4 regions of the Lysinibacillus sp. NPDC097868 genome follow, and region 2 is predicted to be linked to each of the others. Evidence: riboswitches for the same ligand, from Rfam matches in the RefSeq annotation. Region 2 holds a riboswitch; each other region holds the start of a gene.
The links. Region 2 has a riboswitch for S-adenosylmethionine ahead of metA (homoserine O-acetyltransferase MetA). Riboswitches for the same ligand answer to the same signal wherever they lie in the genome.
Positions count from the first base shown of each region.

Region 1: linked by a shared signal. The riboswitch ahead of ACIQXJ_RS18010 (O-acetylhomoserine aminocarboxypropyltransferase/cysteine synthase family protein) and the one ahead of metA (homoserine O-acetyltransferase MetA) in region 2 are both predicted to bind S-adenosylmethionine.
Region 3: linked by a shared signal. The riboswitch ahead of ACIQXJ_RS09875 (YezD family protein) and the one ahead of metA (homoserine O-acetyltransferase MetA) in region 2 are both predicted to bind S-adenosylmethionine.
Region 4: linked by a shared signal. The riboswitch ahead of ACIQXJ_RS16450 (methionine ABC transporter ATP-binding protein) and the one ahead of metA (homoserine O-acetyltransferase MetA) in region 2 are both predicted to bind S-adenosylmethionine.

Region 1 is NZ_JBIWBS010000003.1:250,287-258,256, reverse strand. It holds gene scpC (succinyl-CoA:acetate CoA-transferase ScpC) at 1-728, shown strand, start outside; gene ACIQXJ_RS18020 (hypothetical protein) at 764-907, opposite strand; gene ACIQXJ_RS18015 (glycerol-3-phosphate acyltransferase) at 943-1,584, opposite strand; SAM riboswitch class I at 1,741-1,854, shown strand; gene ACIQXJ_RS18010 (O-acetylhomoserine aminocarboxypropyltransferase/cysteine synthase family protein) at 1,968-3,269, shown strand; gene ACIQXJ_RS18005 (hypothetical protein) at 3,674-4,060, shown strand; gene ACIQXJ_RS18000 (homoserine dehydrogenase) at 4,479-5,465, shown strand; gene ACIQXJ_RS17995 (MerR family transcriptional regulator) at 5,528-5,758, opposite strand; gene ACIQXJ_RS17990 (DMT family transporter) at 5,916-6,773, shown strand; gene ACIQXJ_RS17985 (response regulator transcription factor) at 6,883-7,575, shown strand; gene ACIQXJ_RS17980 (hypothetical protein) at 7,553-7,708, shown strand; gene ACIQXJ_RS17975 (histidine kinase dimerization/phospho-acceptor domain-containing protein) at 7,724-7,970, shown strand, end outside.
Region 2 is NZ_JBIWBS010000001.1:1,594,421-1,602,390, forward strand. It holds gene ACIQXJ_RS07820 (spore germination protein) at 1-891, shown strand, start outside; gene ACIQXJ_RS07825 (Ger(x)C family spore germination protein) at 919-2,115, shown strand; gene ACIQXJ_RS07830 (hypothetical protein) at 2,122-2,355, shown strand; gene ACIQXJ_RS07835 (GerAB/ArcD/ProY family transporter) at 2,382-3,689, shown strand; gene metA (homoserine O-acetyltransferase MetA) at 3,773-4,708, opposite strand; SAM riboswitch class I at 4,813-4,922, opposite strand; gene ACIQXJ_RS07845 (nucleotide excision repair endonuclease) at 5,243-5,614, shown strand; gene panF (sodium/pantothenate symporter) at 5,714-7,159, opposite strand; gene ACIQXJ_RS07855 (YhdT family protein) at 7,159-7,422, opposite strand; gene ACIQXJ_RS07860 (class I adenylate-forming enzyme family protein) at 7,618-7,970, opposite strand, start outside.
Region 3 is NZ_JBIWBS010000001.1:1,990,073-1,998,042, reverse strand. It holds gene ACIQXJ_RS09885 (LysR family transcriptional regulator) at 1-802, shown strand, start outside; gene ACIQXJ_RS09880 (phosphopantothenoylcysteine decarboxylase domain-containing protein) at 900-1,574, shown strand; SAM riboswitch class I at 1,789-1,886, shown strand; gene ACIQXJ_RS09875 (YezD family protein) at 1,960-2,115, shown strand; gene ACIQXJ_RS09870 (flavin reductase family protein) at 2,322-2,810, opposite strand; gene ACIQXJ_RS09865 (hypothetical protein) at 3,166-3,411, shown strand; gene ACIQXJ_RS09860 (hypothetical protein) at 3,426-3,965, shown strand; gene ACIQXJ_RS09855 (ABC transporter ATP-binding protein) at 4,165-5,322, opposite strand; gene ACIQXJ_RS09850 (PucR family transcriptional regulator) at 5,427-6,329, opposite strand; gene ACIQXJ_RS09845 (dihydrodipicolinate synthase family protein) at 6,691-7,602, shown strand; gene ACIQXJ_RS09840 (ABC transporter substrate-binding protein) at 7,748-7,970, shown strand, end outside.
Region 4 is NZ_JBIWBS010000002.1:332,493-340,462, forward strand. It holds gene ACIQXJ_RS16420 (acetyl-CoA C-acetyltransferase) at 1-299, shown strand, start outside; gene ACIQXJ_RS16425 (acyl-CoA dehydrogenase family protein) at 371-2,155, shown strand; gene ACIQXJ_RS16430 (arsenate reductase family protein) at 2,612-2,965, shown strand; gene gcvH (glycine cleavage system protein GcvH) at 3,047-3,427, shown strand; gene ACIQXJ_RS16440 (toprim domain-containing protein) at 3,689-4,030, shown strand; gene ACIQXJ_RS16445 (thioredoxin family protein) at 4,044-4,355, shown strand; SAM riboswitch class I at 4,411-4,515, shown strand; gene ACIQXJ_RS16450 (methionine ABC transporter ATP-binding protein) at 4,600-5,628, shown strand; gene ACIQXJ_RS16455 (methionine ABC transporter permease) at 5,618-6,286, shown strand; gene ACIQXJ_RS16460 (MetQ/NlpA family ABC transporter substrate-binding protein) at 6,349-7,212, shown strand; gene ACIQXJ_RS16465 (glycosyl hydrolase family 8) at 7,567-7,970, shown strand, end outside.

The DNA of each region.
Region 1 (7,970 bases), on a different contig from region 2:
CAGGTGTAGGTTCAGTGGCAAATGCTGTATTATTAGGTTTCAAAGATTCCGAGTTTGAAAATTTAGAAGTTTATTCGGAAGTACTACAGGATGCTGTATTTGAATTAATGGATGCTGGAAAAGTAAGCTTTGCATCTGCTACTTCTATTACCCTATCTGAAAAAGTAGGAAACCAAGTTTACGGAAATTTTGAAAAATATGCAGATAAATTAGTATTACGACCACAGGAAATTTCTAATCACCCAGAAATTATCCGTCGACTCGGCTTGATCTCTGTAAATACAGCGCTTGAATTAGATATTTACGGGAATGTAAATTCAACTCATGTTTCGGGTACAAAGATGATGAATGGTATTGGAGGTTCTGGAGATTTTGCTCGTAATGCACGATTAGGTATTTTCGTGACAAAATCGTATGCAAAAGGTGGGAAAATTTCTAGTATTGTTCCAATGGTTTCGCATGTAGACCATACTGAACATGATGTGGATGTTATCGTAACGGAGCAGGGCGTTGCAGACTTACGAGGTCTAGCACCTAAAGAGCGTGTCGGTCTAATCATTGAAAACTGTGCGCATCCAGATTATAAGGAGCAATTATGGGCGTACTTCAATGACGCAAATGAAGCAACAGGTGGTCACCATACACCGCATGATTTAGAAAAAGCACTTTCTTGGCATGTGAATTTAGCTAAGAACGGTACAATGCTAGATCCATCATTTGCAAAATAATATATTTAAAAAGTGTTAGATTGACTGCCATCAATCTAACACTTTTTGCTATGCGTTGATGTCCCGTTTGCGGATGCATTCCACGGCACACCGTAAGCCACAACCGTCGCTGTCGCGCTGTCAGTTGCGTCTGACATTTGTGCTGTTTCCGCAGGAGTCACCGCCCTCGCTACCACCAACTAGTGTCCTCGAAGTTATGTCTCATCCTCTTGTTTTATGCTGATTTTTTAAAGGCAGATGTTACTTTCGGTTCTGTTCCATGGAATAGCCTTTTAATATTTTCGATATGCAAGATGAACGCTATGCATAAAAGTAGAATGGAAATGATCGTTGGGCCAATTCCGGGTATCCATAAATAAGTTGCTGTACAAAATACAATATAAAATTCTAACACACCGACGATTAAATAGTTTGTAGCTAAAGATAAAATCACAAATAATATAAGTGCACATAAAGCAATTTTCCAATCGACAGCAAGTAAAATCCCAATAATGGAGGCAGTACCTTTGCCACCTTTGAAGCCCATATGGAATGGGAAGTTATGCCCTAAAATAACACTAGCAGCCATTGTATAGATTAAGAGCCACGTTTGTATTTCAGTGAATTGTGACGCATTAGAAGAAAAGTAGTAGATGGCACAGAGAATAGCACCGACGCCTTTACCAATATCAATCAGTGCCACTAATATGCCGTATTTCCAACCAAGAGAAAGCGTTGCATTTGAGGCACCAGCATTGCCATGACCAGTCTTTTTTAAATCTACACCCGATAGAAATTGTGCCACTTTAGATCCGTGAATACAGCCGATTAAATAACCAATAACAATAATAATAAAAAAAATCATAGCTTTTTCCATAAAAAATGCTCCTTTCATTTTTATTTTTTATATAGTGTATGTGCTCTTATTACGTAAATTAGCAGACAGAAGTTTCAGAAAAAAATAAATTTTACTGTTGACAGAAAAAAAGTCTATGTTTATACTGTGTAACAACGATGGAAATTGAATCACATACTCTTATCAAGAGCGGCGGAGGGATAGGCCCTATGATGCCCGGCAACCAGTGAGTGACGAACTTGCTAAGGTGCTAATTCCTACAGATTCTTACTTGGATCTGGCAGATAAGGGGAGGAAAACTTGCAACCGCAACCCTCTTCTTAACTGAAGAGGGTTTTTGTTTTCTACACATAAATCCTCCTCATCTCCGGTACCATCGTAAAACCATTAAGGAGGAAGAAAATATGTCGAATTTCAAACCAGAAACATTACTATTACACGGTGGTCAAGAGCCAGACCCAGTGACAGGCTCTCGAACTGTACCAGTGTACCGTTCAACAGCTTTCGTATTTAAAGACACTGCTCATGCGCAACGTCTTTTTGCATTAGAAGAAGCGGGCAATATTTACACACGTATTACAAATCCAACTGTAGATGTTTTTGAAAAACGCGTCGCTTTATTGGAAGGCGGTACAGCAGCAGTAGCACTTTCATCAGGTGCAGCAGCTATCGCATTTTCAATTTTAAATCTAGCAAGTGCAGGGGATGAAATCGTAGCAGCAAGCTCTTTATACGGAGGAACATATAACTTATTAGCAAATACACTACCAAACTACGGTATTAAAACAATTTTTGTAGATGAAACAAACCCTGAGAACTTCCGATCTGCGATTAATGAAAACACAAAAGCAGTGTTTGCTGAAATTTACGGCAATCCAAGTTTAAAGGTTTTAGATGTTGAAGCAGTAGCAACGATTGCACATGAAAATGGCTTGCCTTTAATTATTGATAGCACATTTGCTTCACCATATGGCGCAACGCCAATCGACTTCGGTGCAGATATAGTTGTTCACTCAGCGACAAAATGGATTGGCGGTCATGGTACAACTTTAGGTGGCGTAGTTGTAGATGCTGGGAAATTTGATTGGACACAAGGTAGATTCCCTAGATTTACAGAGCCAGACACATCTTATCATGGATTACGATACGGAATTGATACTGCAGCGGCTGCATTTGCCACAAAACTGCGTGTGCAATTACTACGTGATTTTGGCCCAACATTAAGTGCTGATGCTGCCTTTAACTTACTACAAGGTTTAGAAACGCTTCATTTGCGTATTCCTAAACACAATGAAAATGCGTTAGCAGTTGCTGAATATTTACGTAACCACCCATCCGTGGAATATGTAAACTATAATGGATTAGAGGATTTTGCTTCCCATGACTTAGCGAAGAAATACTTGAAAAATGGCTTCGGTTCAGTGCTTACATTTGGCATTAAAGGTGGACGAGAAGCAGGTCGTCAGTTAATAGACAGCGTGAAACTATTCTCACATGTAGCAAACGTTGGAGATGCAAAATCGTTAATTATTCACCCAGCATCTACAACCCATCAACAATTATCTGCTGAGGAATTAATCCAAACTGGCGTATCCGAGTCGCTCATTCGCTTATCAATCGGTTTAGAGGCAGTTGAGGATATAATTGCAGACTTAGAACAAGCAATTGCACAAGTAACACCTACTGAACAAAAAGTAGAAGCTTAACATAAATTGATAAATTAGATTCATGTCGTAGCGTTAACGTATTTTCTCATTCGAAATGCCTCATTTGGTAATGCGTATAACGTTGCTACATCAATCATTACCTCATTTGGTAAGTTATCTGAAATTTCCTATAAATAATACCTAGTATTTTTATAAGTATTGTTGACTTGATTAAAACCATGCTATATACTAGGGATTAAGTTAAATGTTCGAATGGCTACCAACCTAGAACAATTTTAAAGAGTGTCGAGGTTACGTAATTCTAAATGCCGCTTCTGTTTAGGCGGTAACAATCAATTTGTTTTCATAAGTGCTCCCCCACTTTTGAATATATGAAAAGAGTTTAGCTACATAGCCAGTAGCTATGCTCGCTTTAAAAAACTGATCGAAAAGGAGTGTTATAAATGGGAAATATTTATCGGGCACAAAATGTAACAGCTTATATAATTTATGAATTAAATGAAAGTCATCATTTTGTGAACAACCTATCCATTCAAAACTTACTTTCGACAGTTGAAACAAAATGGCAACAAACTTTTGGACATAGTGCTTTTGAAGAAGTCGTATATGCTAATGAAGAGGGCTATGTAGTTAAAGAAGTTTTTGAAGAGTATGATGCTTACGGTATAAGTCATATTGCATTACCGGCGACAGAATATTATTTAAAATACGGATCCTTTCAATTAATTGAACGCACATATGCAGTACCAAACTTTACACAAGAAGAAGTAATGCTAGTGCAATCAGCTTTAGCGCAATATCGTTATCGATTATTTTTACAAGCAAGTTAACTTTCCCTTATATTTTTTAGCTCATTCTCTACTGCTATAGGGAATGAGCTTTTTGTTGCGTTTCACGTTACTTGTGGAATTAGTTACTGCTTTTCAAAAACAGCTTATTCTATAACGGGTATCTTCATACATATATAATAGAAGAAAGGCATTTCTTTTTTTAAAAGAATTCGTCAAAAGTTGTTCAAAAATTATAGATTTATTAATAAAACGTATAATAAAGGCAATGAAACCGATTTCTTTTGCACTCCTAGAGAAAACAATTGTCCATCCTAGAAAGATTTTTCTTGTGCAATGTATTTATTTGCGTTACAATTTTCTTTAGGTTAAATTTTGAATTATTTGAATATGTGCTTGTAGGCACAGACTTTATTTATATATAAAACTGGAGAAATGTACGTTGGAGGGAATAACAAGTATGGCAACTATAAAGGCAGCAATCTTAGGATTTGGAACTGTAGGTCAAGGTATCTATCATATATTGAATGAAAAGCGTGAAGAACTGAAACGGAAATTAGGCATTGAATTGGTAGTAGCAAAAATATTAGTAACGGATACTAGTCGTGAACGTGTTCCAGGTACTGCTCATTTATTAACAACAAGTATGGATGAGGTTTTAGCGGAGCCTGGCATGCAAGTTGTATTTGAAGCAATTGTCAATGAAGAACCGGCATTTGGTTATTTAAAGCGTGCAGTTGAACATAAGTGTCATGTAATTACAGCAAACAAAGTGATGTTTGCAAAACGTGGCTTAGAGTTACAAGAGCTTGCAAAGTCAAATGGTGTATTCGTGGGCTTCGAAGCAACAACGGCAGGCGGCGTGCCTGTTATTAAAACGATGAAAAATATTTTGCTTGTAAATGATGTAAGCCGTATTCAAGGTGTGTTGAATGGAACATCAAATTATATTTTAACAAAAATGCGCGCACAGGGCTGGTCCTTTGAGAAAGCTTTAAAAGAGGCGCAAAACTTAGGTTACGCAGAAGCTGACCCGTATAATGATGTATCTGGTCAAGATGCCTTTAAAAAGCTAATGATTTTAAGCGCATTAGCATTTGGTGAGCAACCAGATTGGGCTGACGTCGAAGTAATTGGCATTGACTGTATCTCAGCTGAACAGGTAAAGGATGCTTGTGAAAAGGGCTTACGTTATCGCCATGTAGCTGAAGTGGAGAAACTTACAAATGGTAAAGTGGTAGCAAAGGTTGGTCCACAATTAGTAGATAAAGAGCATCCGCTTTATCCGGTTGATGACGTTAATAATGCGGTTGCGCTTGAAACGAATTATATTGGTACATTAACATTAGTAGGTCCAGGCGCAGGCATGTACCCAACGGCAAGTGTGATGGTTGAGGACTACGCTGAGATTATCGGAAAACGTGCAGGATTTGTAGTAAGTATTTAGTTAAGTAGGTGCCAGGCACTCAAACAATTTTGAATTGTTTGAGTGCCTGGCACTTTTAAAGTTTAGTCTTCGTCCTTCACGTCAATATCTTCAGGAATAGGTGTGTTACGCCAAATTTCTATTTCTTCTTTTATCCGTTCTAGCTGTTCAAAATAGGTACTAAATTGTCCACTATTAATCAATATTTGATCCCCATCATAAATTGAACGGATGCGTCCTTCATAAACAAGTCGTAGTATCTGCTCCTCAGGCATGCCAAGTTCCAGGGCTGTTTCTTCAATAGTTTTATACATAAACGGTCGCTCCTTTTAATGTTATTATTATACCTCCTCTGTTATAGAAAACATAATAATGAATTGTATGTAAGGAAAGTAAGTTGGGAATTGTTTGATTTTGGATAAATCTGTATAGTTAACAGTAATAGTGTTAAAGGTTAGGAGGGTATCAGCATTGGTTTATCCATATTTTTTTGTACTTCTAGCAGCTATTTTATGGGGAATGACAGGGACAGCACAAACTTTTTTAGATAATGGCGTATCGCCGTTTGCAGTGGCAACTATTCGCTCAGCAATTGGTGGTGGTTTATTATTAGTTGTAGTAGTGTTGTTACGTAAAATTACTTTTCGAACATGGTCCTGGAAATGGACAATATTGGCGGCGGCAAGTATTGCTTTATTCCAAGGTCTTTTTTTTACATCTATCCGTCTAACAGGCGTAGCGATTGGCACTGTTGTGACAATTGGTAGTGCCCCGATGTTTTCAGGCGTGCTGGAGTGGCTACTTTTGAAAACGCGACCAACAAAAGTATGGGGCGTCGCAACCGTTATGACAATTACAGGATGTATTCTATTGTTTATTAATAATGGAGATGGAACTATACATATGGGTGGCATAGGGCTAGCCATTTGTGCGGGTGTTTCTTTCGCAGTATATACAAATATAAGTAAAAAACTAATGGCACAGCAGGAAGCATTACCTGCAGTTGCTATGACATTTTCGATTTGTGCACTATTATTACTACCGTTTTCAATTGGCAGTGGATTTAGCTGGCTATCAGATACACAAAACTTATGGACAATGCTTTTTATGGGCGTTATGTGTACAAGCATAGCGTATTTATTGTTTTTAAGTGGTCTTCAGAAAATTAGCTCGTCATCTGCTGTAACTTTGTCCCTTGCGGAGCCCTTAACTGCAGCAATGTTAGGCGTAGTGCTAGTTGGCGAGCATTTAAGTATAACATCTTGGTTTGGTGTTGTAATGCTACTTGGTGGCATTGTGGTTCTTACATTTGCAGGGAGGAAAAAATAGAAATAGTAAGCATGGAAAATGGTAAAAGCTTAAGAAATTCTTCATTTTTATCCTAGTTGGTTTTTAAGATTTTATATGTAGACTATTAGTTGAGAGCGAGGTGTATATCATGACGAAGTTAACAGTTCTTGTAACAGACGATGATCAAGATATTCGTGATGGTATTGAAATTTACTTAAAAAATGAAGGTTATCATGTCATTAAGGCAGCAGACGGTGTAGAAGCACTTGAAAAGCTGGAAAATAATGAAGTACATTTAATTATTTTAGATATTATGATGCCAAATATGGATGGTATTACGGCGACGTTTAAAATTAGAGCAGAACGCAACATTCCAATTATAATGCTTAGTGCGAAAGCTGAAGATGGTGACAAGATTCATGGCTTATCCGTTGGAGCTGATGATTACGTAACGAAACCATTTCATCCATTAGAGCTGTTGGCGCGTGTTAAATCACAATTGCGTCGTTATGTACAACTTGGGACGTATAATGACGGCGCAGCAAAGGTAGAAATTGATGGTTTAGTGCTAGATGAAGATGCTAAGGAAGTAGTGTTGGAAGGCGAACCTGTTCGTTTAACGCCAATTGAATATAAAATTACAGAATTACTAATGAAAAATGCAGGACGTGTTTTTTCGATTCGAGAAATTTATGAACGTGTATGGAATGAGGAAGCTTACAATGCAGAAAATATTGTAGCAGTTCACATTCGGAAAATACGTGAAAAAATTGAAGCAGATCCGAAAAATCCACGTTATTTAAAGGTGGTATGGGGCGTTGGCTATAAAATGGAAAAATAAAATAGAGAAGTATGTAACGATAGCAGGATTTGTGGCAGGTGTTATCGGTCTCGTTTATTTCGGTATTTATGCATATAAAATGGTAAATTCCCGCTCCTCCGAAATGCTACAATTTTTTGAAAAAATTTTTTAGAGGGGAGTTGAAAACATGATGAAAATTTGGAAGCCTCTACTTGCACTTATTTGTTTAACATGGTTTATTTTCGGTGTATTTACGTTTTCTAAAATTGGCTATCAATATGTAGGGAAATCGTATTTTCAATCCGGGAATTTTCAAAATGAACTGGATAATTTTCAATCGGAGCTAGGGCCGTTAGTGCTTAATTTACCAACTGCTGAGGAATTGAAGAGCAAGATTACAGTTTCAGAAAATGAAATTGAGGAACACCGCAATT
Region 2 (7,970 bases):
TTAGATAATATTGTCATTGATGGCGTATTAGAAACCGGCTATTTAGAGGATTTTATTCAAGACTCTAAATTCTCTTTATTTCCAATGATTTATAATACGGAGCGCCCAGATGTCGTTGCAGCAGAGTTGTTAGAAGGTAAAATAGCAATATTAGTGGATGGAACCCCTCTTGTACTAACCGTTCCAGTAATATTCACATCTTTTTTACAGGCTGCAGAAGATTATTACCAAAATTGGATTATTAGTTCATTAATTCGACTTTTACGTTTTTTTGGTATTTGTCTTGCATTAGTAATGCCTTCCCTATATGTAGCCATTACTACCTTTCATCAAGAAATGCTTCCAACGGCAATGCTTATTAGTATCGCTTCACAGCGAGAAGGTGTGCCCTTTCCCGCTGTAGTAGAAGCACTAATTATGGAGATTGCCTTTGAAATTTTGCGTGAAGCAGGTCTTCGAATGCCTAGAACGATTGGTCCAGCAGTTTCCATTGTAGGGACATTAGTAATTGGTCAAGCAGCCGTGGAAGCGGGCATAGTATCAGCTGTAATGGTCATTATTGTTGCATTAACAGCCATTTGTAGCTTTCTGTTTCCTTCCTATGGATTATCAAACACGATTCGTGTTCTACGTTTCCCATTGATGATTTTAGCCGCGATGTTTGGTTTATTCGGCGTTATGTTTGGCATTATGATAATTATTCTTCACTTATGTAGTTTACGTTCATTTGGCGTTCCATATATGAGTCCTTTTGGGCCACTTATTATGAAAGATCAAAAAGATGCAATGATCTTGTTCCCACGTAGAGATTTACTCACAAGACCGAGGCTGTTCAGTCAAAAAAATAAAGTTAGAGAACAACGATATCACGAAGGAAAAAAAAGAAATTAACAATAATGTGTAAATGAGGAATACGTCATGTCAAAAATGAAGATGATTTTGTTATTGTTCATCCTCACTTTATTATTAAGTGGTTGCTGGAGTAAGCGAGAGTTAAACGAATTAGCAATTGTCGTTGCACTTGGTGTAGATAAAATAGATGATGAATATGAAATTTCTATCCAAGTTGTTGATACTAGTGAAATTTCTTCAAAGCAACCTTCTAGCGGACGATCACCTGTAGTCACTTATAATTCGAAGGGAAAAAGTGTGTTTGAAGCAATTCGAAGAATGACGACCTTAACACCACGGAGACCTTATTTTGCTCATTTACAAATGGTAGTTATCGGAGAAAAATTAGCTGAAGAAGGAATAAACGAACCACTGGACTTTATCGCAAGAGATCATGAATTTCGAAATGATTTTGATGTTATCATAACGCATGATTCAACAGCAAAAGAAGTGCTCAACGTCTTAACCCCGATTGAAAAAATGCCTGCCAATAAATTGTTAAATTCAATTAAGGTATCCGAAAAATCTTGGGGTTCCACATTATCTGTTAATACAGACGAACTACTAAATACCCTTAGTAGCAAAGAAAAAAGTGCTGTTTTATCGGTTGTTGAAATAGAAGGAGATACAAAATTAGGAATAGATCAAACAAATGTAGAAAGAATTACAACGCCCGTTATTTTAAAATATATTGGTATAGCTGTTTTTAAAGAAGATAAATTGATAGGGATTTTATCCGAAGAGGAAAGTATTTACTATAATTTTTTAAATAACAAAATTGAAAGTACGATAGAAGTTCTTTCTTGCCCTGATGGTGGAGAGTTGTCGACCGAAATTACAAAATCGACATCTAATATTAAGGGAACTTTTAAAAATGGCATTCCAAAAATAACAATAAAAATTGATATTACACAAAATATCGGCGAAGTAAATTGTCCCATTAATTTAACTAAAGACAAAAGCATTCATTATATTAATAAAAAGACCGAAGAACGGATAAAAGAACAAACGAAAAAAACACTAGATACGATTCAAAAAAATTATAAACTCGATATATTAGGCTTTGGGGAAGCACTCCATCGGAAAGATCCTAAAAAATGGGAGGAAACAAAAAAAGAATGGTCTACAATATATCCCGAGGTAGCTGTCAATATCGAAGTCAATGTGGCTACACGAGGATTAGGAACAATCCAAAATTCATTATTGCACAATTCAAAGGAGTAGCTAGCGATGTTTATAACGATTGTTTTCGTAGTATTTTCTTTGGCCATTGCTTACAGTGTCATTCCTAATTTAAAGAAAAAAGGCGAAAAAAAAACAATTATCGTCTTTTCTATTATATTAAGCATAGGAGCGGCATTAAATATTGCCATTGGATTAAAAAAGAACATTCCCAGCCCTTTAGATTTCATTACATTTATTTTAACGCCCCTTAGAAAATTGTTACTTACACTTTTTCAATAAAAAATGAAAAGAAAGGGTAGTGTACGATGGATAAACAACTCATTAGCGCAAGACAATTTACAGTCATTACCCTTCTCTATTCAATTGGAACAGCTATATTAATTGTGCCAGCAAGTATTACAGAAAAACTCAGCCAGGATGCGTGGATTGGAGCGGCTATTGGTGTACTATTAAGCTTTTTATTAATAAAGCTCTTTGTATCATTAGGAAATCAAACTCCAAACCTTACGTTTATTGAAGCAAATGGAAAAATTTTCGGCAAATTCATCGGTACTTTGACATCGCTTTGTTTTATGTCTTTAACCTTTTTTTCAGCAGGCGAATTATTATATTTCATCGGAATTTTTATGCAAACGGAAGTGATGCCCGAAACGCCTACTCTGACCTTTGCTGTTTTATTTACAATTATTATCGTTTTCGCGTCGTATTTAGGGATTGAAGTTTTTGCACGTTCTGTGGAAATACTATTTCCAATATTTATGTTAATTTTTATTATTTTTATTATTTGTATTTCCCCTCAAATCAATATAGAAAATATTATGCCAGTCTATGAAACAGACACAAAATCATTAATCGTAGGTACGCTAAACTTTACGAGTGTTTTTTCTTTCCCACTTGCTGTGTTGCTTATGTTTTTCCCTTCTGGAGTCAATGTACATAAAGCAGCTCAAAAAGGATATTATATCGGCACACTACTAGGCGGAATTGTCTTAATTCTCATTATTACCCTTTCAACACTCGTTCTTGGCTCAACTAATACATCAATTAAGACATTTCCAAGCTATGCGCTAGCTCAAAGAATTTCGATAGGAGATTTTTTCCAAAGAGTGGAAATTATCATGGCTGTTATGTGGATTATATCCATTTACATTCGGACATTCATTTATTTTTACGCAACGGTACTTGGCATAGGACAAATATTTAAAATAAAAGATCCTCGCCCACTCATTTTACCACTTGGATTATGTATGGTTGCACTGGCTCAAATTGCTCACCCGAATATCGTCCATTCTAATAATTATAATGAGAATATTTGGCCGTTATATTCAGGATTATTAACTGTTTTACTTCCATTGTTGTTACTAACAGTCGCAAAAATTCGCAAAATAAAAAAGAAAGAAGACAGTCAAAGCTCTTCAAGTAATCAGCAAGAATCTCAAGAACAACAATCAAAAGACAAGCAAAATTCAAAAGAACAACAAGAATCGAAAGTGCAGCAAGCTCCAAAAGAAGAACAACAAGAATCAAAAGTGCAGCAAGCTCCAAAAGAAGAACAACAAGAATCAAAAGTGCAGCAAGATGCTACCAAACCAAACTCGTCCGAATCTCAATAAGTTAACAACAAAAACCACATTTCTCACTTTTAATGAGAAATGTGGTTTTTCTAACTGTAAAACGGTATGTTAATTGTTCCAAATTAAATATGGTATTCAATTTCATCAACAAAGTCCCATTCGTACGGTGTTTCTTGATAAACATAATAGTTAAGCCAATTTGAAAATAGTAAATGCGTATGTGCTCGCCATGTATTAATCGGCTCATTAGAAGGATTATTATTCGGGAAATAGTTAACAGGAATCGCAATATCAATTCCTTTTTCAACATCACGGTAATATTCATCAGCTAATGTTGTCGCGTCGTATTCTAAGTGACCTGTAATCATTATGTTCTTATTATCCTTTGACTGCACGATAAAGACGCCAGCATCTTCTGAATAGGACAGTAAGCGTAAATCTGGGTGCTTACGTACTTCATCAATGGAAACCGATGTATAGCGTGAATGTGGCGCTGTAAATAAATCACTAAAGCCACGCACTAGATCGACTGTTAAATCGGTAATGACATGTGAATATACGCCAGAACATTTTTCTGGCAGTTCAAATTTACCGATACCATAATGGTGATATAACGCAGCTTGTGCACCCCAGCATATATGCATAACGGACGTAACATTTTTCACGGACCAATCCATTATTTCTGAGATTTCTTCCCAATAATTCACTTCTTCAAATGCCATTTTTTCAACAGGAGCCCCCGTAATAATCATACCGTCAAAGCGACGATGGCGAATCTCTTTAAACGTTGAATAAAATAGCTGTAAATGTGATTTACTAACATTTTTTGATTCGTGTGTTGCTGTATTTAAAAATGTAATATTCACTTGTAATGGTGTATTACCGAGCAATCGCAGTAATTGTAGCTCTGTCTTTTCTTTTTCTGGCATTAAATTAAAAATTAAAATATTTAAAGGACGAATTTGTTGCGTTTTGGCGCGGTCTTCTTCCATTACGAATATCTTTTCTCCACGTAAATGTTCTCCAGCTGGTAAGTTTTTTGGAATATTAATAGGCATGTTGAATTCCCCTTTTCGTTAATTTTTTCTCTCTATCTAATTAAAATTAAAAAATCCCCCTCATTCCTTTAGAGCAAGAATGAGAAGGATAATTATCACGTTCACTCTTATCTCTCAAAGGAAAAATCCTTTGGTGGAAGTAGCACCTTTCTAACATTGTTAGAGGTTGCTGAAGCGTCATCGGGCCAAATCCCTCAGCTTCTCTTGATAAGATTATTTAATTAAAAAGAATTGTATCATGAACGATTAAGAATTTCAATAATACATAGAATATTTAGTATTTAAATGAATGGAAGCATATTTTTTGTTAAACACTATAATCAATTCTACCTAAAGCTTTTGTAAGTTACGTAAATACGGCTTAAAAATCATTTTTACCATCTATTAGCCTAATTAGATGACAAAGAAATGACAAATCACCCCCGATTACAGCTATGCGCAGTAAATAGATTTTTATACAAATAAATCGTAATGGTAATCAAAGAGGTATTATGTTAACATATACCTTTAGTAACAGAGAGGAACGTGAATATTTTGATTAAAATTGAACTCCCAAAACCAGACTTAGTAATTCGTCAACGTGAGCAAGTATTAAAACCTGGGGATGTAGAAATCCCGCCATTCCATGGTTTTATTGATTTCCATAAAATCACTCGCGAAAAAGGTGGCATTTTCTTATTCTACAACGAAAAAAACGAGCTATTGTTTGTAGGGAAAGCGCGTAAAATTCGTCAACGCATTAAAAAGCATTTTGAAGATAATGTATCACCAATGAAAAAATACCGTGATGAAATTTTCAAAATTGAAGTATATGAAATTGATGATCCAATGGAACGTGAAATTTACGAAACTTACGCAATTAACACATTCCGTGCAAAATATAATCTTGAAAAAGTATTTTATTAACAAATGCCGTTAGCATGAAACATGCTAACGGTTTTTCTTTTTCTACTTCAAAAATGCAAAATACCCTGAGAGCTTTGTTCTCCCAAGGTATTTTAATATTTAAATAAATATTTTTTCATCTTTAAATTTATTAGCTGTTAGGTAACTTACGATGACAAAAATAATGAATGAAGCCACTATTGGGATTGTCACTGTATGCATGCCAAAGATTGACGGATAAAAGCGATCGATTACAATATATAACGTCATGCCCGTAATCATGGAAGCAATAGCGCCGTATTTATTAGCCTTTTTCCAATATAAGCCTAGGACAACTGACCAAATAAAGACCGCTTCTAGGCCCCCAAATGCAAATAAATTGAGCCACACAAGTAAGTCTGGAGGATTTAACGCAAATACAACGACCGCCAAACCAATTACTGTAGTTACGATGAAGCTGGCGCGCTTAATCTCTCCATCGCTGGCAGTTGGCTTCACGTAATTTAAATAAATATCCTTCACGACTGTTGAACTAACTAACATGAGCAACGCATTAACCGTAGACATCGTTGCTGCCATTGGTGCTGCTAAAACAATACCCGCTAAAAATGGCGGTAAAACTTTTAACGTTAGTAGTGGCATCACCTTATCGCCAATTTCAATGCCTGGCATTACTGGACGCGCTAGCACACCAATTAGGTGCATACCGAACATAATTGTCCCAATGGCGATGGTGCCAATAATAATCGCTAAATGCATACTTTTTGAATCTTTATAGCTCATAGCACGAACTGCAATTTGAGGTAGCCCAACTACACCAATTCCTATTAAAATCCAAAATGTAGAGACATACAACGGAGTAAGTTCTCCTTCTGCACCAAATGGGGTCACGAGTTTTGGATTTTCTGCAACAAGGGATGTCATAATTTGATCAATTCCCCCGCCCGCAACGATTGTCCCAATTAGTAAAATAACAGTACCAATTACCATTATCGAACCTTGTACCGTATCCGTTAAAGCTACAGCTCGGAAGCCCCCGATAATAACATAAATTAATACCGACGCTGCAAAAATAAAGAGTGCCGAAGTATAATTTAAACCAGTTAATGATTCAATTAAGCGCGCTCCACCTACCCACTGTGCCATCATCGCAGAAAATAAAAAGACAATAATACTAATTGCAGATAAAATCACGATGACATGACTGTTATAGCGTTCACGTAAAAAATCAATTAATGTAATCGCTTGATAACGGCGAGCGATTATCGCAAATTTCTTGCCTAAAATCATTAATACAAAATAACCCGCAGGTAGTTGCGCCATCGCTAACAGTACCCATCCAAGTCCCTTATTATAAGCGACACCTGGTCCACCAATAAAACTACTTGCGCTTCCGTAAGTGGCAATCATGGTCATTGCTAGAATAAAGCCTCCCATTTCACGACCACCAAGAAAATATTCCTGTAAAAACGAGTTCGATGAACGGACATGTTTATTCGCCCATATACCTATTCCAAAAATGATAATTAAAAATATGAAGAGTGGAAAAATAACTTGCCAATGCATTATTCATCCACCTCCCCATCTTCAAATGGAACATCTTTGAAAAAGAGTTTTAGGACGAGCCAAATTAAGACAATCATAAAAGCTGTTCCAGCGATACAACTATAGAAAAACCAAGCAGGGAAACCCCAAACATACGTATATTTTGTTGGATCCCCCGAGCCTAGGCCATATGCAAAGCCGTACCAAATAGCAAAGTTGACAATTACAAGTCCAATGCCAATGAGCGCTTCACGATGCGCAATTTTAAAGCGTTGATCTTTCAATATAGAATCCCCCTAACCTACTCTATTTTACTGGTATGTAGGTATTATGGGAAGCTTTGCGAAAAAATAGATAAAAAAAACGAAAGTTAGCGAACAATTCCTGTTGAATGAAGTATTTTGTAAGTCTTTTGCAGCTTTTTTGCCTTATTGCCGATTTCGCCCAACCCTCGGCGTTTCCTCATTTACTTTCTATGATCAAGAACTTTTCAAATGCATTTGAAGCGCTTTTTTGTCGATTTTGCCAACGATTGTTTTTGGCAATTCATCAATAATAATAATTTTTTTAGGGATTTTGTAGTGACCTAATTCGTTTCGACATAGTGCCTCCACTTCGTCAACTAGCGTATCTGTCTCATGTTGGCAAACAATAAATGCCGTTACAATTTCGCCCCAATAGTTATCCGGTACCCCGATGACTGCCGCTTCTTTTACGAGGTTATGACGTAATAAACATTGCTCTACCTCTTGTGGATAAACATTTTCACCACCGCTAATTATCATTTCTTTCCTACGACCAACAATATAGAAATAACCATCCTCATCCATTG
Region 3 (7,970 bases), 400 kb from region 2:
GGGATTAACCCAATCGGCAGTTAGTCATGCTGTTTCCAGCTTAGAGAAAGAATGTGGATTTGCCCTTATTCATCGAAGTCGAACAGGAGTGACATTAACGAGCGAGGGACAAACAATGCTTCGGGCTATGCGAAATGTTCTCGATGCGGACGAATTATTACAACAAGAAGCTGCCCATATTCTTGGTGTAACTCGAGGGAAATTACGAATAGGTGTAATTTCTAGTATTTCTTCCAACTGGATGCCAGAAATTATCCGTATTATGGACAATCAGTTTCCAGGTATACAAGTAGAGTTACGTGAAGGGGACTATTATGAAATCGAACAGTGGCTACAAAGTGGTGAAGTTGACGCTGGTTTCCTTAACGGTCAAAAATCGGAGCAATTTCAATTTATCGAATTGGTCCAAGACCCCCTTTTGTGTATAGTTTCTGATCAAAGCTCTCTCTATAATCGTTCAGAAATTGATATTACTGAACTAGAAGACATGCCTTTTATAATGACATCGTATCGAGGAACTAATGATGTAAAAGTAATTTTAGAGCAGTACCATGTTAAACCGAATATTCGATTTGAGCTATCGGAGGAGGTTGGGATTATTTCGATGATTTCACACCATTTAGGCATTACTATTTTACCTCGATTAGTGATTAACCGATTACCGTCCTCATTAAGGGCTATCCCACTAAAGCAAGGTGGTTATCGTACGATAGGGCTAGCGATGAAACATCAAGCCTCACCGGTAACTAAAAAGTTTGCGGAAATTTTAAGTGTGTGGCTAAAAGAACAAAATAAGAAATAGGTTATTTAAGCTTTTTACGTTAAAATAGAACATGTAGATTGCTTATTAATTTGTTATTTTTCAAAAATGATAGTTTGAAAAGAAAAGGTGAGTGTGAGTGGGGACATTACAAGGAAAAACCGTACTCATTACAAGTGGGGGAACACTTGAAAAATGGGATCGTGTGCGAGGGCATACGAATTTATCGAAGGGGTCAATGGGCTGTTATTTGGCTGAAGCAGCTCTAGACGCAGGTGCAGACGTCATCTATATGCATGGCTATTTTGCGCAACTGCCGATTAATCAAGATAAAATGCGTACAGTACGCTTTGAAGGTATTGAAGATTTAAGTGACAAGGTTCGTCATGCTGTACAAAATGAACAAGTAGACATCGTTATTATGGCAGCTGCAGGCTCTGATTGGGTCATTGATAAAGTATACGATCAATCCGGGAATTTAATGGAAGGTGCAGGGAAGATGCCGTCTGACGAGCCCCCTGTTATTCACTTTAAAAAAGCACCAAAAGTGTTAGGGCAAATAAAGGGTTGGCAGCCAAATGTCACTTTAGTAGGATTTAAGCTAGAGGCAACGGACGATGAGGAGTTTTTACTGTCCCGTGCACGTCTTCGTATGAAAACAGCAGATGCACAGTTGATGGTTGCCAATAGTTCACAATCTTTATATGGCGGACAAGAGCCACATTGGATTGTACCCGCACAAGGACAACCTATCAGAGTCATTGGTAAACAAGAAACTGCAAAAGTGTTAATGGAATACTTACAAAACGAATAAAGAGCAGCTGTGTAGAATATATAATTCTGCACAGCTTTTTTATGTTTTGAACATTCATACTAATGCTTTCAAGATCATAAGTTGGATTTCGAGAAATTTTCGAGCAATAAAAATGTACCTTTTTTCGCTATTGTATAGTATTCAACTAGGTTTTATAATATTTATATTGACAATAGGTTTTCTGAATTATAGAATTATTTCCAAGAAACGTAAACTCTTATCGCGAGAGGTCTGGAGGAATGAGGCATAATGAAGTCTCGGCAACTGAGTTAATCGGTGCCAACTCCAGCAAAGTTATCTGAGAGATAAGGGGAGGCATCAAATCGTCTTGATGCGTGGATCTCTTTTATACACAAAAGTATGAAAAAAAGAAGGGGTGTATCGTATGTCTCAACTGTCTAAGATTGATGATAAGAAATTAGAAGTTATTGCGAAGGCTATTCAAAATTTAGAATTTGGTGAAGTGCAAATTACCATTCAAGATGGAGTTATTGTCCAAATTAATCGACTGGAAAAACAAAGATTTCCTCAAAAAAAGTAAAGTTTTAAAAGAAGCAGAGAAATTAACTCGGGACCAAATTTTAAGCTTATTGTCGCCACATAGTGTCCTGAGTTAATGTGCAACATCAATGAACTTGGTTCATGTTCCAATATTGAACGCAAGGGCAGTTTGTTCTAAATATTTTTAACTTACAAACAAGAAAAGTAGGCATCTCAAAATAAAATTTGAAATGCCTACTTTTTATTTTATTCGTAAAAGCTCGTTGGGATTTGACCAATATGCCTACGATGATAAAGCAATGGCTCCTTCTGCGCATTATCAATTTCTAAAATATGACCAATGAAAATCGTATGGTCTCCTGCATCAATTTTTTTAAATGTTTCGCATTGCAGCGTAGCTAAAGTATCATGTAATATTGGCAAACCATGTAAAGAATTAGACCATTTTACTTGCGCAAATCGGTCAGGGATTTTGCTTGAAAATACCGTACATAAATGTGTTTGATCGTTCGCTAAAATATTTACCGCAAATTTGTTCGTATTACTAAAAAGTGGATGCAGCTGCGATTTTTTGTCCAATGACCATAGGATAAGGAGTGGATCTATGGAAACAGATGCAAAGGAATTGACCGTTAAGCCAATCGGTTCATTCACATCATTGTAAGCTGTGACAACTGTGACACCTGTTGGATAATTACCTAAAGCCTGTTTAAAAGCAGTTACTTTGTCCGTCATACAATCACCTCTTATTATTTTATGGAGAAAACAGGTTGTTTGTTCTTACTCATTTTTCTGTTGCTATAAAGGAAAGCCTACAAAATAATCCAGCAACTGTAAAGCGTATATTATTCAGTTGTTATAATATAAAAATTTCTAAAAAGAGAAAGAGATCTTAAATATGGGTATTTGATATAGGTTTTTAAAGAGATACTTATTTTATTTATTGACTATATTAATGACATATGATAGAAATTCCGCAATAATTTATAATTATAATTTTCTGAAAATTTGAATTGTATTTACTTAATAAAAAATGCTTGATTTATTGATTCTTCGCCTATTGAATGAGTTAAGCATTTTCAAATCACATATGTTAACTCGACATCACCCGAAATATTGGGATGGGTCAATAAGGGGAAATCAATCGTTTTATAATCAAAATTTAAGTGTAGATGATGTAAAAAGTATTGCTTTAAATATAGCTAAACAAAATAATACGATATTAGCCAAAAAAGGAACAAATGGTATGTTCAGAGTAGAGGGACAAGTAGATGGTGTTAAATACGTATTAGGGATTAAAGATGGGCATATTAGACAACTATATCCAAAAAACTAATGTGAGGTGAATATATGATGGAAGTAGTAACAATTAATGAATTTGTTGTAAAAAGAATTATCGACGATTTGGAAGATGCAGTCAACAATCCTGATAAATATACGATAAGCATAAACGATAATTGGGATGAATTTGTTTCTTTTATCAATAACACTCAAAATAAATATATAGAAGAAGACGGTCTTCTTAGACTTGATGGTGGGTTATCGATTAAATGCTATAATAAAGAAATTTTAGGTGTTCGATATTGGGACTATCTCCCTGAGCTATGGGGATATATTGTCAATGTGATTGAAGATTACTTAGAGGACGGCATTGGGAAAAGTTATTTTCCTGATCAACCAGTTAAAATACAATTAAAGCAATTAAAAAATAAAAAAGTACAATTTTTATTTGATAACGACGATCATGTGTTAGAATTTGAACAAAAAATGCTATTAGGTATCTTTTTAAATCGTGCTGAAGTCTTTTTTACTGTTCTTGTAAAAGAACTTGATTTGACTAAATATAGCTACGAAATTGAAAAAATTCAAAAATTAAAAACCCGGATATGAAACAATTTATATTGAGTGCAACTAATCAAAAAGTGTTAGATTGATTGAATCAATCTAACACTTTTTCTATACCGTTGATGTCCGCTGCGGCGGTGTTTTCCGCTCAGCACAGTAAGCCATAACCCTCGCTATTGTGCAGAGTGCCTCCGCCTTTCATTGTGTGCTGTTATGAACAGGAGTCACCAACTTCGCTACCATCTTAGCCAACAACAACAGGCTTTTCAGTGCCTTCGTTGCCTTTGTTTTGTCCACTATTACCTGGAATAATACGATCTTCAGTTTCTTTATCGAAGAAGTGTACTTTATTCATATCCAATGCCAGTGGCAATACTTGGCCTGGTTTAGCAGTGGCATTGGAATCTACACGTGCAATAAATTGATGACCTTCGATTTGTGAATAGAGCATAATCTCTGCGCCCATTAATTCAGCTACTTCAATTGTTACATCGACTCTTGAACCTGGAGTTGATTCGATAAATGCTTGTTCATCGTGGAAATCTTCAGGACGTATACCCATAATAACTTCTTTATTGTTATAGCCTTGCGCAAGTAAGTCTTTCATTCTTTCTTGTGGCACAGTAATGGACGTATTCCCAATGTGGAATTTGCCATCTGTAAGTGTACCCGTAAAGAAGTTCATAGCAGGGGAGCCGATAAAGCCGCCGACAAATACATTATTCGGTTGCTCATACACTTCTTTTGGTGCACCTACTTGTTGAATAATGCCATCTTTCATAACAACGAGGCGAGTAGCCATTGTCATGGCTTCTGTTTGGTCATGTGTCACGTAAATTGTCGTTGTTTGTAAGCGTTGATGAAGTTTTGTGATTTCAGCACGCATTTGTACGCGAAGTTTCGCATCCAAGTTTGATAAAGGCTCATCCATTAAAAAGACTTTTGCATCACGCACGATGGCACGTCCTAAAGCGACACGTTGACGTTGACCACCTGAAAGTGCTTTCGGTTTACGATTTAAGTATTCTTCCAGCCCTAAGATACGGGCTGCCTCGTTCACGCGGCGATTAATTTCATCTTTCGGTAATTTGCGCAGCTTTAAGCCAAATGCCATATTTTCAAATACGCTCATATGTGGGTATAAGGCATAGTTTTGGAATACCATGGCGATATCACGATCTTTAGGCGCTACATCATTCATTCGCTTTCCATCAATGATTAAATCTCCCTCTGAGATTTCTTCTAAACCAGCAACCATACGTAATGTAGTAGATTTACCACAACCTGAAGGACCTACGAAAACAATAAATTCCTTATCTTCAATATCAAGATTGAAATCCTTTACTGCTGTGACATTCTTATCATAGATTTTAAAAATATGTTGTAATTTTAATTCTGCCAAAATCGTCATCTCCCTTATGTAAGTGTTTTTTTAGAGTATAAGAGAAAAATATGTAAAATGTATACGTATACATTACACAAAACATGTTTGGGCACATTGTACAACTATTGATAATTTTCTGATTTCAACAGTATCATTGCAAGAGAAACAAAAGCAGCGTTTGCAAAGGACCTAATATCTATACCAGTGTTTTCAATAAATTTATCCAATCGATATTGCAGGCTATTGCGATGGATATAGAGCTTTTTTGCCGTTAAAGAAGCATTTAAATTACATTGCAAAAAAACTTGAATAGTATGAAGCATTTCTTGTCCTTCAATACTTTCTATAAAAAGATCGGACAGTATATCTTTTTTTACGAACGATGGTGAATGAATCATCAATAATGGTAAAGCTTCGTAAAATGTAATTGTCTTTTCACGATTTGCATAACGATGAATTGTGTTAAAGCATTGGAATTCATGGTCGAATTTTTCTTTCAATAAATAATTTGCTTGATGTAGTTGACCGATATAACTATAAATTTCAACAAAAAAATCACTAGTTAATGTATCACTTAGCTGATTAAACGACTCTTGATCGAAAACTACTCGTGGCTTTTCGTCTATTATCATACCTTGTGTGTCATTGATCATTAAAATGATTGGTTGCTGAAATCCCCCAGTAATCGCTTCTTTAAAGTTGTTGAAATCATCAATTGGTTGTTTCAAATAGAAATAAAAAAAACGTAATGTTTTTACATCTTGTGAAAACGGTACCTCTTTTGCATCATTAAATAAAAAATCATACCACTTCTGCTGAATATTCGAATTATTTTGTTCGATAGTAAGATGCTCAACGGGAAGGAATAAAGTTTTTAATAGATTGTGTTCTGAATTGGAAAGGGCCGTTTTGCTAATTCCAAATTTCCTGCCATCATCTGTTTGGAACCAATATCGATTATTATCTTGCGCATTATATGTAGTCGTAAAAGCTGTTTGAAAAAGATTTTCTAGTTTTTCAAGCATTTGTTTCTCCTTTTTAGACTGATTGTAAACAATTTTCAGCCTTACTGTAAAACAATATCGCTAATCATTATTTAATTGTTATGACGAGAAGCGCTACATAACAGCTGTATTAAGTTATTTAAAGTAGCATTTATAGGGTAATTCTTTTTTTATGCTTAAAGAAGGTGAAATTTTTCTCCAAAAAATAAAAAAATAAAGAAAATTATTTACATTTTATTTTGAATTGTTATAATATTAATTGTAAGCGTTAACAGCTGGTGGTTTCGAATAAGGTCATGCTTTGCTTACGAAGTATCGTAATATTTTTCGTGATGTAATGTCACATAAGGTTTTATTAAAATTAATTAGGTGGTGTTCAAAGTTGAATTTAGAAAAATATAAAGGTATCATTCCTGCTTTTTATGCTTGTTATGATGATCTAGGAGAAATATCTGAGAACCGAACAAAAGAACTTTGCGACTATTTATTCAACAAAGGCGTTAACGGTCTTTATGTAGGTGGAAGTTCAGGGGAATGTATTTATCACAGCCTTGAAGAAAGAAAAGCAACTCTAAAATATGTAGCAGAACATGTAAAAGGGAAGCTCACGTTAATTGCTCATGTAGGGGCACCATCGACAAGGGATAGTGTTATTTTAGCAAAATATGCTGAGGAATTAGGCTATGATGCTGTCTCGGCTATTCCACCAATTTACTTTAAATTTTCAGAAAGTTCAGTTTATAAATACTGGACGGAAATTATGGATGCCACGAATATGCCATTTATTATTTACAATATCCCTCAAACAACGGGATTTGATCTTTCAATCAATCTATTTAAGAAATTATTAGAGAATAAGAAAGTGATAGGCGTAAAAAATTCTTCGATGCCAGTTATGGATATTGAAAGATTTAAGTCAACTGCAGGTGAAGATTTTATTGTATTTAATGGACCCGATGAACAATATGTTTCAGGTAGAGTAATTGGTGCAGATAGTGGGATTGGTGGAACATATGGCGCGATGCCGGAACTGTTTATCAAAGCAGAGGAATTTGTATCAAACGGGGATTTCGCAAATGCGAGAAAAATTCAGCATGATATTAATGATATTATCGTAGCTTTATGTTCATTAAATGGTTCCATGTATTCAACGATTAAAGAAGTTTTAAAATTAAACGGGGTTACTATTGGCAGTGTAAGAGGCCCATTAGAGCCAGTATCTGGTGAGGATTTAAATAAAGTAGCAGGCATTAAAGCGTTAATCGATCAAACAATATTAAAGTACAAAGAGTAGCTAAAAAGAGATTCAAAGTATTGAATTTCTCAAAGCAATGGGAAGTTGTTTCGCATTAGGAGGGAGGTCACAAGCTTATTACTTGGCTTGTCTTTCATAAAGGTAATTTTAATTTGTAAATTAAATTATTAAGGGGGAGTAGTTTATGTTTAAAAGGCGTTATCTAGCAACCGCAATAGCAATTTTGTTTGTACTCTCAGTGCTAGCTGGTTGTACAAGTAATTCTACAGATAGTTCTAAATCTAGTTCTTCTGATGAGGTAGAATTAAAAGTTTGGTTAACTCCACAGTGGAAAGGTGTTTTGGATTCTTCAGAAGATGGAGCCGATTATGATAGCTTTTTCAAACATGCAGGGGAGCGATTTGCTG
Region 4 (7,970 bases), on a different contig from region 2:
TAGCAGTTCCCAAAGCACTTGAAATTGCAGGTTTATCAATTCAAGATATTGATTTGTGGGAAATTAACGAAGCATTTGCCTCACAGTCATTACAGGTTGTTCGTCATTTAGGCATCGACCAAGAGAAAGTCAACGTGAATGGTGGAGCAATTGCTTTAGGACATCCACTTGGCGCAACAGGTGCGATTTTAACGTTGAAGCTAATTCATGAGCTGAAACGACAAGGTAAAAAATATGGTGTTGTTACGATGTGTATCGGCGGTGGTATGGGCGCTGCTGGAGTATTTGAGATTTTATAAGTTATGTGAAATTATTTGAGAATTGTGAATTGTGTGAGTGCCTGGCACCTAAAAATAAGGAGGAATTTAACATGACAGAAAAAACAACAGATATCATTAAAGGCGGCGGATTTATCATTGAGGACGTGGCATTGGATCGCGTATTTACACCAGAAGATTTTACAGATGAGCATAAAATGATTGCCAAAACAACTGAAGAGTATGTTGCTAATGAGGTATTACCTGTAGTTGAAAACTTAGAGCATCATGAGTTCGAGCATTCAGTACGTCTACTGAAAAGTGCTGGTGAACTTGGTTTATTAGCTGCAGATGTACCAGAAGAATACGAAGGTCTTGGTTTAGATAAAGTATCTTCTGCATTAATCGCTGAAAAAATGTCAGTAGCTGGAGGCTTCTCGATTACACATGGTGCACATGTAGGGATTGGTTCATTGCCTATCGTGTTATTCGGGAACGAAGATCAAAAGCAAAAGTATTTACCGAAGCTTGCTTCTGGTGAATTAATTGCAGCTTACGCATTAACAGAGCCGGGGTCAGGTTCGGATGCTTTAGGTGCCAAAACGACTGCAAAGCTAAATGCTGCTGGTACTCATTATGTATTAAACGGTGAAAAACAATGGATTACTAACGCTGGTTTTGCCGATGTCTTTGTTGTGTACGCAAAAATCGATGGCGATAAATTTTCAGCATTCATCGTGGAACGTGCCTATAATGGTGTTTCTGTAGGTCCAGAAGAAAAGAAAATGGGTATCAAATCTTCTTCAACTCGTACATTAGTGCTTGAGGATGCAGAAGTCCCGGTAGAAAATCTACTAGGTGAAGTAGGTCGTGGACACGTAATTGCGTTTAACATTTTAAATATCGGTCGTTATAAATTAGGTGTAGGAACAATCGGTGGCTCAAAACGTGCTTTAGAGCTAGCTATTCAATATACAAACCAACGTCAACAATTTAAAACGAAGCTTTCAGATTTCAACTTAACGAAAGAAAAACTATCGACAATGGCGTCTCAATTATATGCGTCTGAGTCATTAAATTATCGTACGGTCGGTTTATTTGAAGATCGTTTAAGCCAACTAAGCCCTGAAGAACAAAAACAAGGTAAAGTTATTGCAAATGCAATTGCTGAATATGCAATTGAATGTTCGATTGCAAAAGTGTTTGGTTCGGAAACATTGGATTATATTGCAGATGAAGCGGTGCAATTACATGGTGGTTATGGCTTTATGGCAGAGTATGAAGTGGAGCGTATTTATCGCGATTCCCGAATTAACCGTATTTTCGAAGGTACAAATGAAATTAACCGCATGATTGTACCAGGTACATTTATGAAAAAAGCATTAAAAGGCGAATTGCCATTATTACAGGTCGCACAAAACTTACAACAAGAACTTCTTATGCTAATGCCTGAAGATGTAGGCACAGAGCCACTAGCACAAGAAAAATACCTTGTGAAAAATGCTAAGAAAATTGCTGTGTTAGCAGCTGGTATGGCAGCGCAACGCTATGGAGCGAAGCTTGACCAAGAACAAGAGGTATTAGTGAACATTGCCAATATCGCCAACCAATTATTCGCTATGGAGTCTGCTGTTTTACGTACAGAAAAGGCAATTGCGCGTGAAGGTGCAGAAAAATCACATCAAAAACTACTTTACACACAAATCTTCTGCCAAGAAGCATTTGCAGAAATTGAGAAAGAGGCAAAGGATACAATTCTTGCTTCAGCAGATGGAGATACTGCACGTATGACATTGTCAGCATTACGTAAACTGACTCGTAACAATCCTTATAACCTAATTGCTAAAAAGCGTGAAGCTTCAGTTAAACTAATCGAAGCAGAAAAATTCATCGTATAATATAATCTTTGACCTAGCTACTTGCTATAGGGTAGCTAGGATCAGAATATCGACAAAAGACAACGAGAAAATCATTCTTGTTGTCTTTTATCATATGGGTGCCAGGCACTCAAACAATTCTGAATTTTGCTAGTAGATATTAATGTAAGACGTAACAGACCGCGCGCTAGCAAGGGTTACGGCTTACACTGTGCCAGCGGAAAGCGCAGTGGATTTTTTGCGAAATAGAAGCCGATATGATGCTAGGAATCTTTGCTAAGTGCCAGATGCGAGGTGCCAGGCACACAAACAATTTCTGTGCTGGTCAGACCGTCCACCCGTAGCGAAAATTAATGGCGGTAGCCGCATTCGACATTACTAATTTATCTTGCGTAACTAGCCAATAAATGTTTCATTTTGGCTCATACTAGTTATGATGGTATACTACAGGAAATGATAGCAGAGGAGCCTATAAATATGATTCAATTTATCCATTACCCTAAATGTACAACTTGTAAAAAAGCGCAGAAGTGGTTAAACGACAATGGCGTTTCATACGAAGAGGTACACATTGTTGAACAACCACCTACGAAAGAGCAAATAAAGAGTTATTGGCAAGCTAGCGGACAGCCACTGAAGAAGTTTTTCAATACATCTGGCATGAAATATCGTGAACTTGGGTTGAAGGATAAACTGGCGGAAATGCCGGAAGATGAACAGCTCACACTACTTGCTTCGGACGGTATGCTAATTAAGCGACCGATTGTTACTGATGGAAAAAAAGTAACGTTAGGTTTTAAGGAATCAGATTTTGAACAAGCGTGGAAATAACAGCTTTAATCCTTGTTTTTATGAAAGAAGTATGGCACACTGAAAGTGAATATATTACATATTTATGGAGGGGTTTTTGGCATGAGCACACCTAAAGACTTACGTTACTCTGAAGAACACGAATGGGTAAAATTAGAAGATGGTAAAGTACGTATCGGTATTTCACATTTCGCACAATCTGAATTAGGAGATATCGTTTTCGTTGAGCTTCCACAAGTTGGCGACGAAATTAAAACAGATGATCCATTTGGAAGCGTAGAATCAGTAAAAACTGTTTCTGAATTATACGCACCAATTTCAGGTACTGTAGTTGAAGTAAATGCAGATTTAGAAGATAGCCCTGAATTCGTAAACGAATCACCATACGAAAAAGCATGGATGATCGTTGTAGAACCTGCTGATGCTTCAGAGATTGAAAGCCTTATGACTGCAGAACAATACGAAGAAATGATTGCAGAATAAACAAGCCTATAATAGAAAAACGTCGGCATACACACCGGCGTTTTTTATTATATAACACGAGTTATTAGTTGTTAATTTGATGTGTACAAAGCTAAACTCTGCAAGTAAACGATAGTATAGTGACTCACCAAAATGTTGTCCAAATTGCGAAGAGACATGTGGAAATGATTGTTAACAAGTAGATCTATGCATCGTGTTAAATCAATCAGGAAATTGCGATGAATTATTGTAGTAGATAACTGTCTAAATGGGGGTGGCGTGATGTTCGAAGGGAAATGTTTAATCGTGGAAGGCCGTTCGGATAAGCTTCAAATAGAACCTATTTTGAGTGAAGATGTTACAATACTTTGTACAAATGGTACAATTGGTGTGCATCAATTAGAAGAATTACTCGACCCATATGAGGGCTGTGAGCTATATACATTTTTTGATGCAGATGCATCAGGAGATAAACTACGAGCATTAATGGACAGACATTATCCTGAGGCGGAGCATTTGCGGACAATGCCTACTTATAAAGAAGTAGAAACTACACCGAGGAAAGTGCTTGCGATGATTTTATTACGCGCGCATTTTTCCATCCATAATGAATATATTTTGTAAGGTTGCGTGAAAAATGGAAGAATGGTCAAAAGAGCAGTGGGAAACGGCTGTAAAATCTGGTGAAAAAACGGCCTTTTATTTATATACACCGATGTGTGGAACATGTGCAGTTGCATCTAAAATGATGGATATCATAGAACAGTTACTGCCACAGTTAAAATTAGGTAAGGCAAATATAAATTTTTTAGAGCAAATAGCTTATGATTTTCAAATCGAAAGTGTACCTTGTTTACTCGTTAGCGATGGAGGAAAAGTTATAGAGAAGGTTTATGCATTTCAATCCGTACCGTTTTTATACGAATTGTTAAAAAAACCAATTGACTGAACTTTGCTAGCATGGTAAAGTAACAACTATATTAAAAACTATTAAATATATCGAACTCTTATAAAGAGCGGCGGAGGGAAGTGCCCTATGAAGCCCGGCAACCATCACATATGTGAAAAGGTGCCAAATCACTCAAAGATTTTTCTTTGAAAGATGAGAGAACGGTTTAGCGTATAAAGTACGTGACCCCTTCTACTTGTCTGTGAGTGAAGGGGTTTTCTATATGAGAAAAGGAGTATTCGCTATGATACAGCTTCAAAATATTACGAAGAAATACAAAACCGCAAATGGCGAATTAACTGCTGTTAAAGATGTCAATCTTACGATTAACAAAGGTGAGATTTTTGGCATTATCGGCTATAGTGGCGCTGGTAAAAGTACGATGATTCGTTTATTAAACGGTTTAGAAAAGCCGACAACAGGTACGGTGAAGGTGAACAATCAAGAATTTTCATCTATTAAGGGCCAAAAGTTGCGTGATGCTAGACAAAAGGTAAGTATGATTTTCCAACATTTTAACTTACTTTGGTCAAGAACAGTTGCTGAAAATATCGCTTTTCCACTTGAAATTGCAGGTATAGCTAAGAGTGAGCGAGACGCACGTGTGAAAGAACTTATAAAACTTGTTGGATTAGAAGGACGTGACAAGGCGTATCCATCACAGCTATCAGGTGGTCAAAAGCAACGTGTTGGCATAGCACGAGCACTTGCCAATAATCCTGAAGTGTTGTTATGTGATGAAGCTACATCGGCACTCGATCCAGAAACAACAGATGCAATTCTTGATCTGCTTGTCGACATTAACGAACGATTAGGCTTAACAATTGTATTAATTACCCATGAAATGCATGTAATCCGCAAAATCTGTCATCGGGTAGCGGTAATGGAGGCTGGAGAAATTGTAGAGCGTGGTGAAGTATTACAAGTGTTCCAAGCACCACAAGCGGCCATTACTAAAAAATTCGTTTCTCAAATTACCGATACGAAGGAAACCCAGGAGACAGTTGCACAGCTTAGAGTAAATTATCCAACGGGACACCTTGTTAAGCTTGTCTTTGTTGGTGAAAAAACAGAGCAGCCTGTTATATCGCATTTAGTAAAACAGTTTGATGTGGAAATAAGTATTGTCCATGGCAATATCTCACAAACTAAAAATGGTGCATACGGTACACTTATTGTACAAATTGATGGCACAGAGACAAACGTAGCAGCTGCTTTAAGTTATTTAAATACAGTTGAAGTACAAACGGAGGTGATTGCAAATGCTAACTAGTCTCTTTCCGAATGTCGACTGGGAAAAAATGTGGACAGCCACATATGAAACACTTTATATGACCACTCTTTCAACAGTCGTAACATTTATACTTGGTTTAGCCATTGGCATTATCCTCTTTTTAACGAGTCCACACCAATTATGGGCTAATAAAATCGTTAACTTTTTAACAGGATCGGTCGTTAATATATTTCGTTCGATACCATTTATCGTGTTAATTATTTTACTAATCCCATTTACAAAGTTTTTACTTGGGACAATCCGAGGAGCAAATGCAGCCTTACCAGCACTTATTATCGGTGCTGCACCATTCTATGCACGAATGGTATTAATAGCATTACGTGAAATTGATAAAGGCGTTATTGAAGCAGCCCGCTCAATGGGTGCTAAAACGTCTACGATTATTTGGAAAGTACTAATTCCAGAATCATTACCAGCACTTATTTCTGGAATTACCGTAACGGCTGTAGCACTCGTTGGGTATACGGCAATGGCTGGAATTATTGGTGCTGGCGGCCTAGGAAACTTAGCCTTTTTAGATGGCTTCCAACGTAATCGCCAAGATGTGACATTAATGGCAACTATTTTGATCTTAGTAGTCGTATTTATCATCCAATGGATTGGCGATATGATTACAACGAAAACAGACAAACGTTAAAAAGGTTAACCCGGTTTTTACCGCTAACATATTGTTTGAACAAATAAAGGGAGTGTATACAAATGAAGAAGTTATTAGCAGGATTATTTTTGTCAGTACTTGTACTAGCTTTAGCAGCTTGTGGTGCTGGTAACAAAGACGAAGCAGGTTCAACATCTGGAGACAAGGCAGACGACAGTGCAAAAACTGAAGAAAAAGTAACATTAAAAATAGGTGCTTCTAACACACCTCACGCAGTTATTTTGGAACAAGCAAAACCGATTTTAGCTAAAGAAGGTATTGATTTAGAAATTGAAACGTACCAAGATTACGTACTACCTAACCAAGATTTAGATTCTGGTGAAATTGAAGCGAACTATTTCCAACATATCCCTTATTTAGAGCAACAAATTAAAGATAATGGCTATGATTTCGTAAATGCTGGAGGCGTACATATCGAGCCAATCGGTATTTACTCTAAAAAATATAAATCGCTTGAAGACCTACCTAAAGGTGCAACAATCTTATTATCGAACTCAGTTTCAGACCATGGCCGTATGCTGTCATTGTTAGAAGCAAAAGGCTTAATTAAATTAAAAGATGGTATCGACAAAACAGCAGCAGAAATTAAAGATATTGTTGATAATCCGAAAGACTTTAAATTCGATGCAAATACTGCACCAGAATTACTTGTTCAAATGTTTGAAAACGAAGAAGGCGATGCGGTTCTTATCAACTCTAACTATGCAATTGATAACGGCCTAAACCCTATTGAAGATGCAATTGAGCTAGAAGATAAAGAATCTCCATATGTGAATATTATTGCGGTACGTGCTGGAGACGAAAATAAACCAGAAATTAAAAAATTATTAGAAGTGTTAAAATCTAAAGAAATCCAAGACTTCATCGTGAAGGAATGGAAAGGCTCAGTAGTACCAGTTAAATAGATTTTTCTAACACTATAGTACAAGCCATGAAAATGGTTTGTACTATTTTTTTTGGGGGGAAAGATAAATAATGGTTTGAAATCCAATAATTAAGTTCTTCTATTTTTTCTAAATTGTTTAGAATTTGTTTAGATTCATTTAATATGATTACTGATATAATATTATTCGCCAATAATACTGAAAAAATTTGGTATTTAGTCCTGATGGAGGTGAAATCCTATAACGAAATTTTTTAAGGGTGGTATTTTAGTCATATTTTGCCTGTTGTTTGTTTTAATGAGCTGCTCACAAGGGAAAGAGAAAATAACCAAAAAACCCATTTCATCAACAGAGAAGTTTGTTATTGAGGAACTAATGACAGAAGATAACTTATTACGTACTGATTTAACGCAACAAAAAGATGTGTTTTTATCTGAATCAGTCGGATTATGGTTGACCTATTTACTAGAAAAAGATGATCAAGCTCGCTTTGATGAGCAGCTTGAAGTGATTGATAATTATTTTTTAGAGAAGAAATTTATTGTCTGGCGAATTGACGATAAAAAACAAGCTACTGTCAACGCACTGATTGATGATTTTAGAATTATGCGAGCGCTCTTTGATGCTGGTGAGAAATGGAATGATGAACGTTATATTACGTTAGGGAAGTCCATTGGCAAAAACATTGTAAAGTATGGAATGCAAGAAGATACGTTTGTAGATTTTGTTGATGTTCATACACATAAAAAGGCTAACACTATTACATTAAGTTACATTAT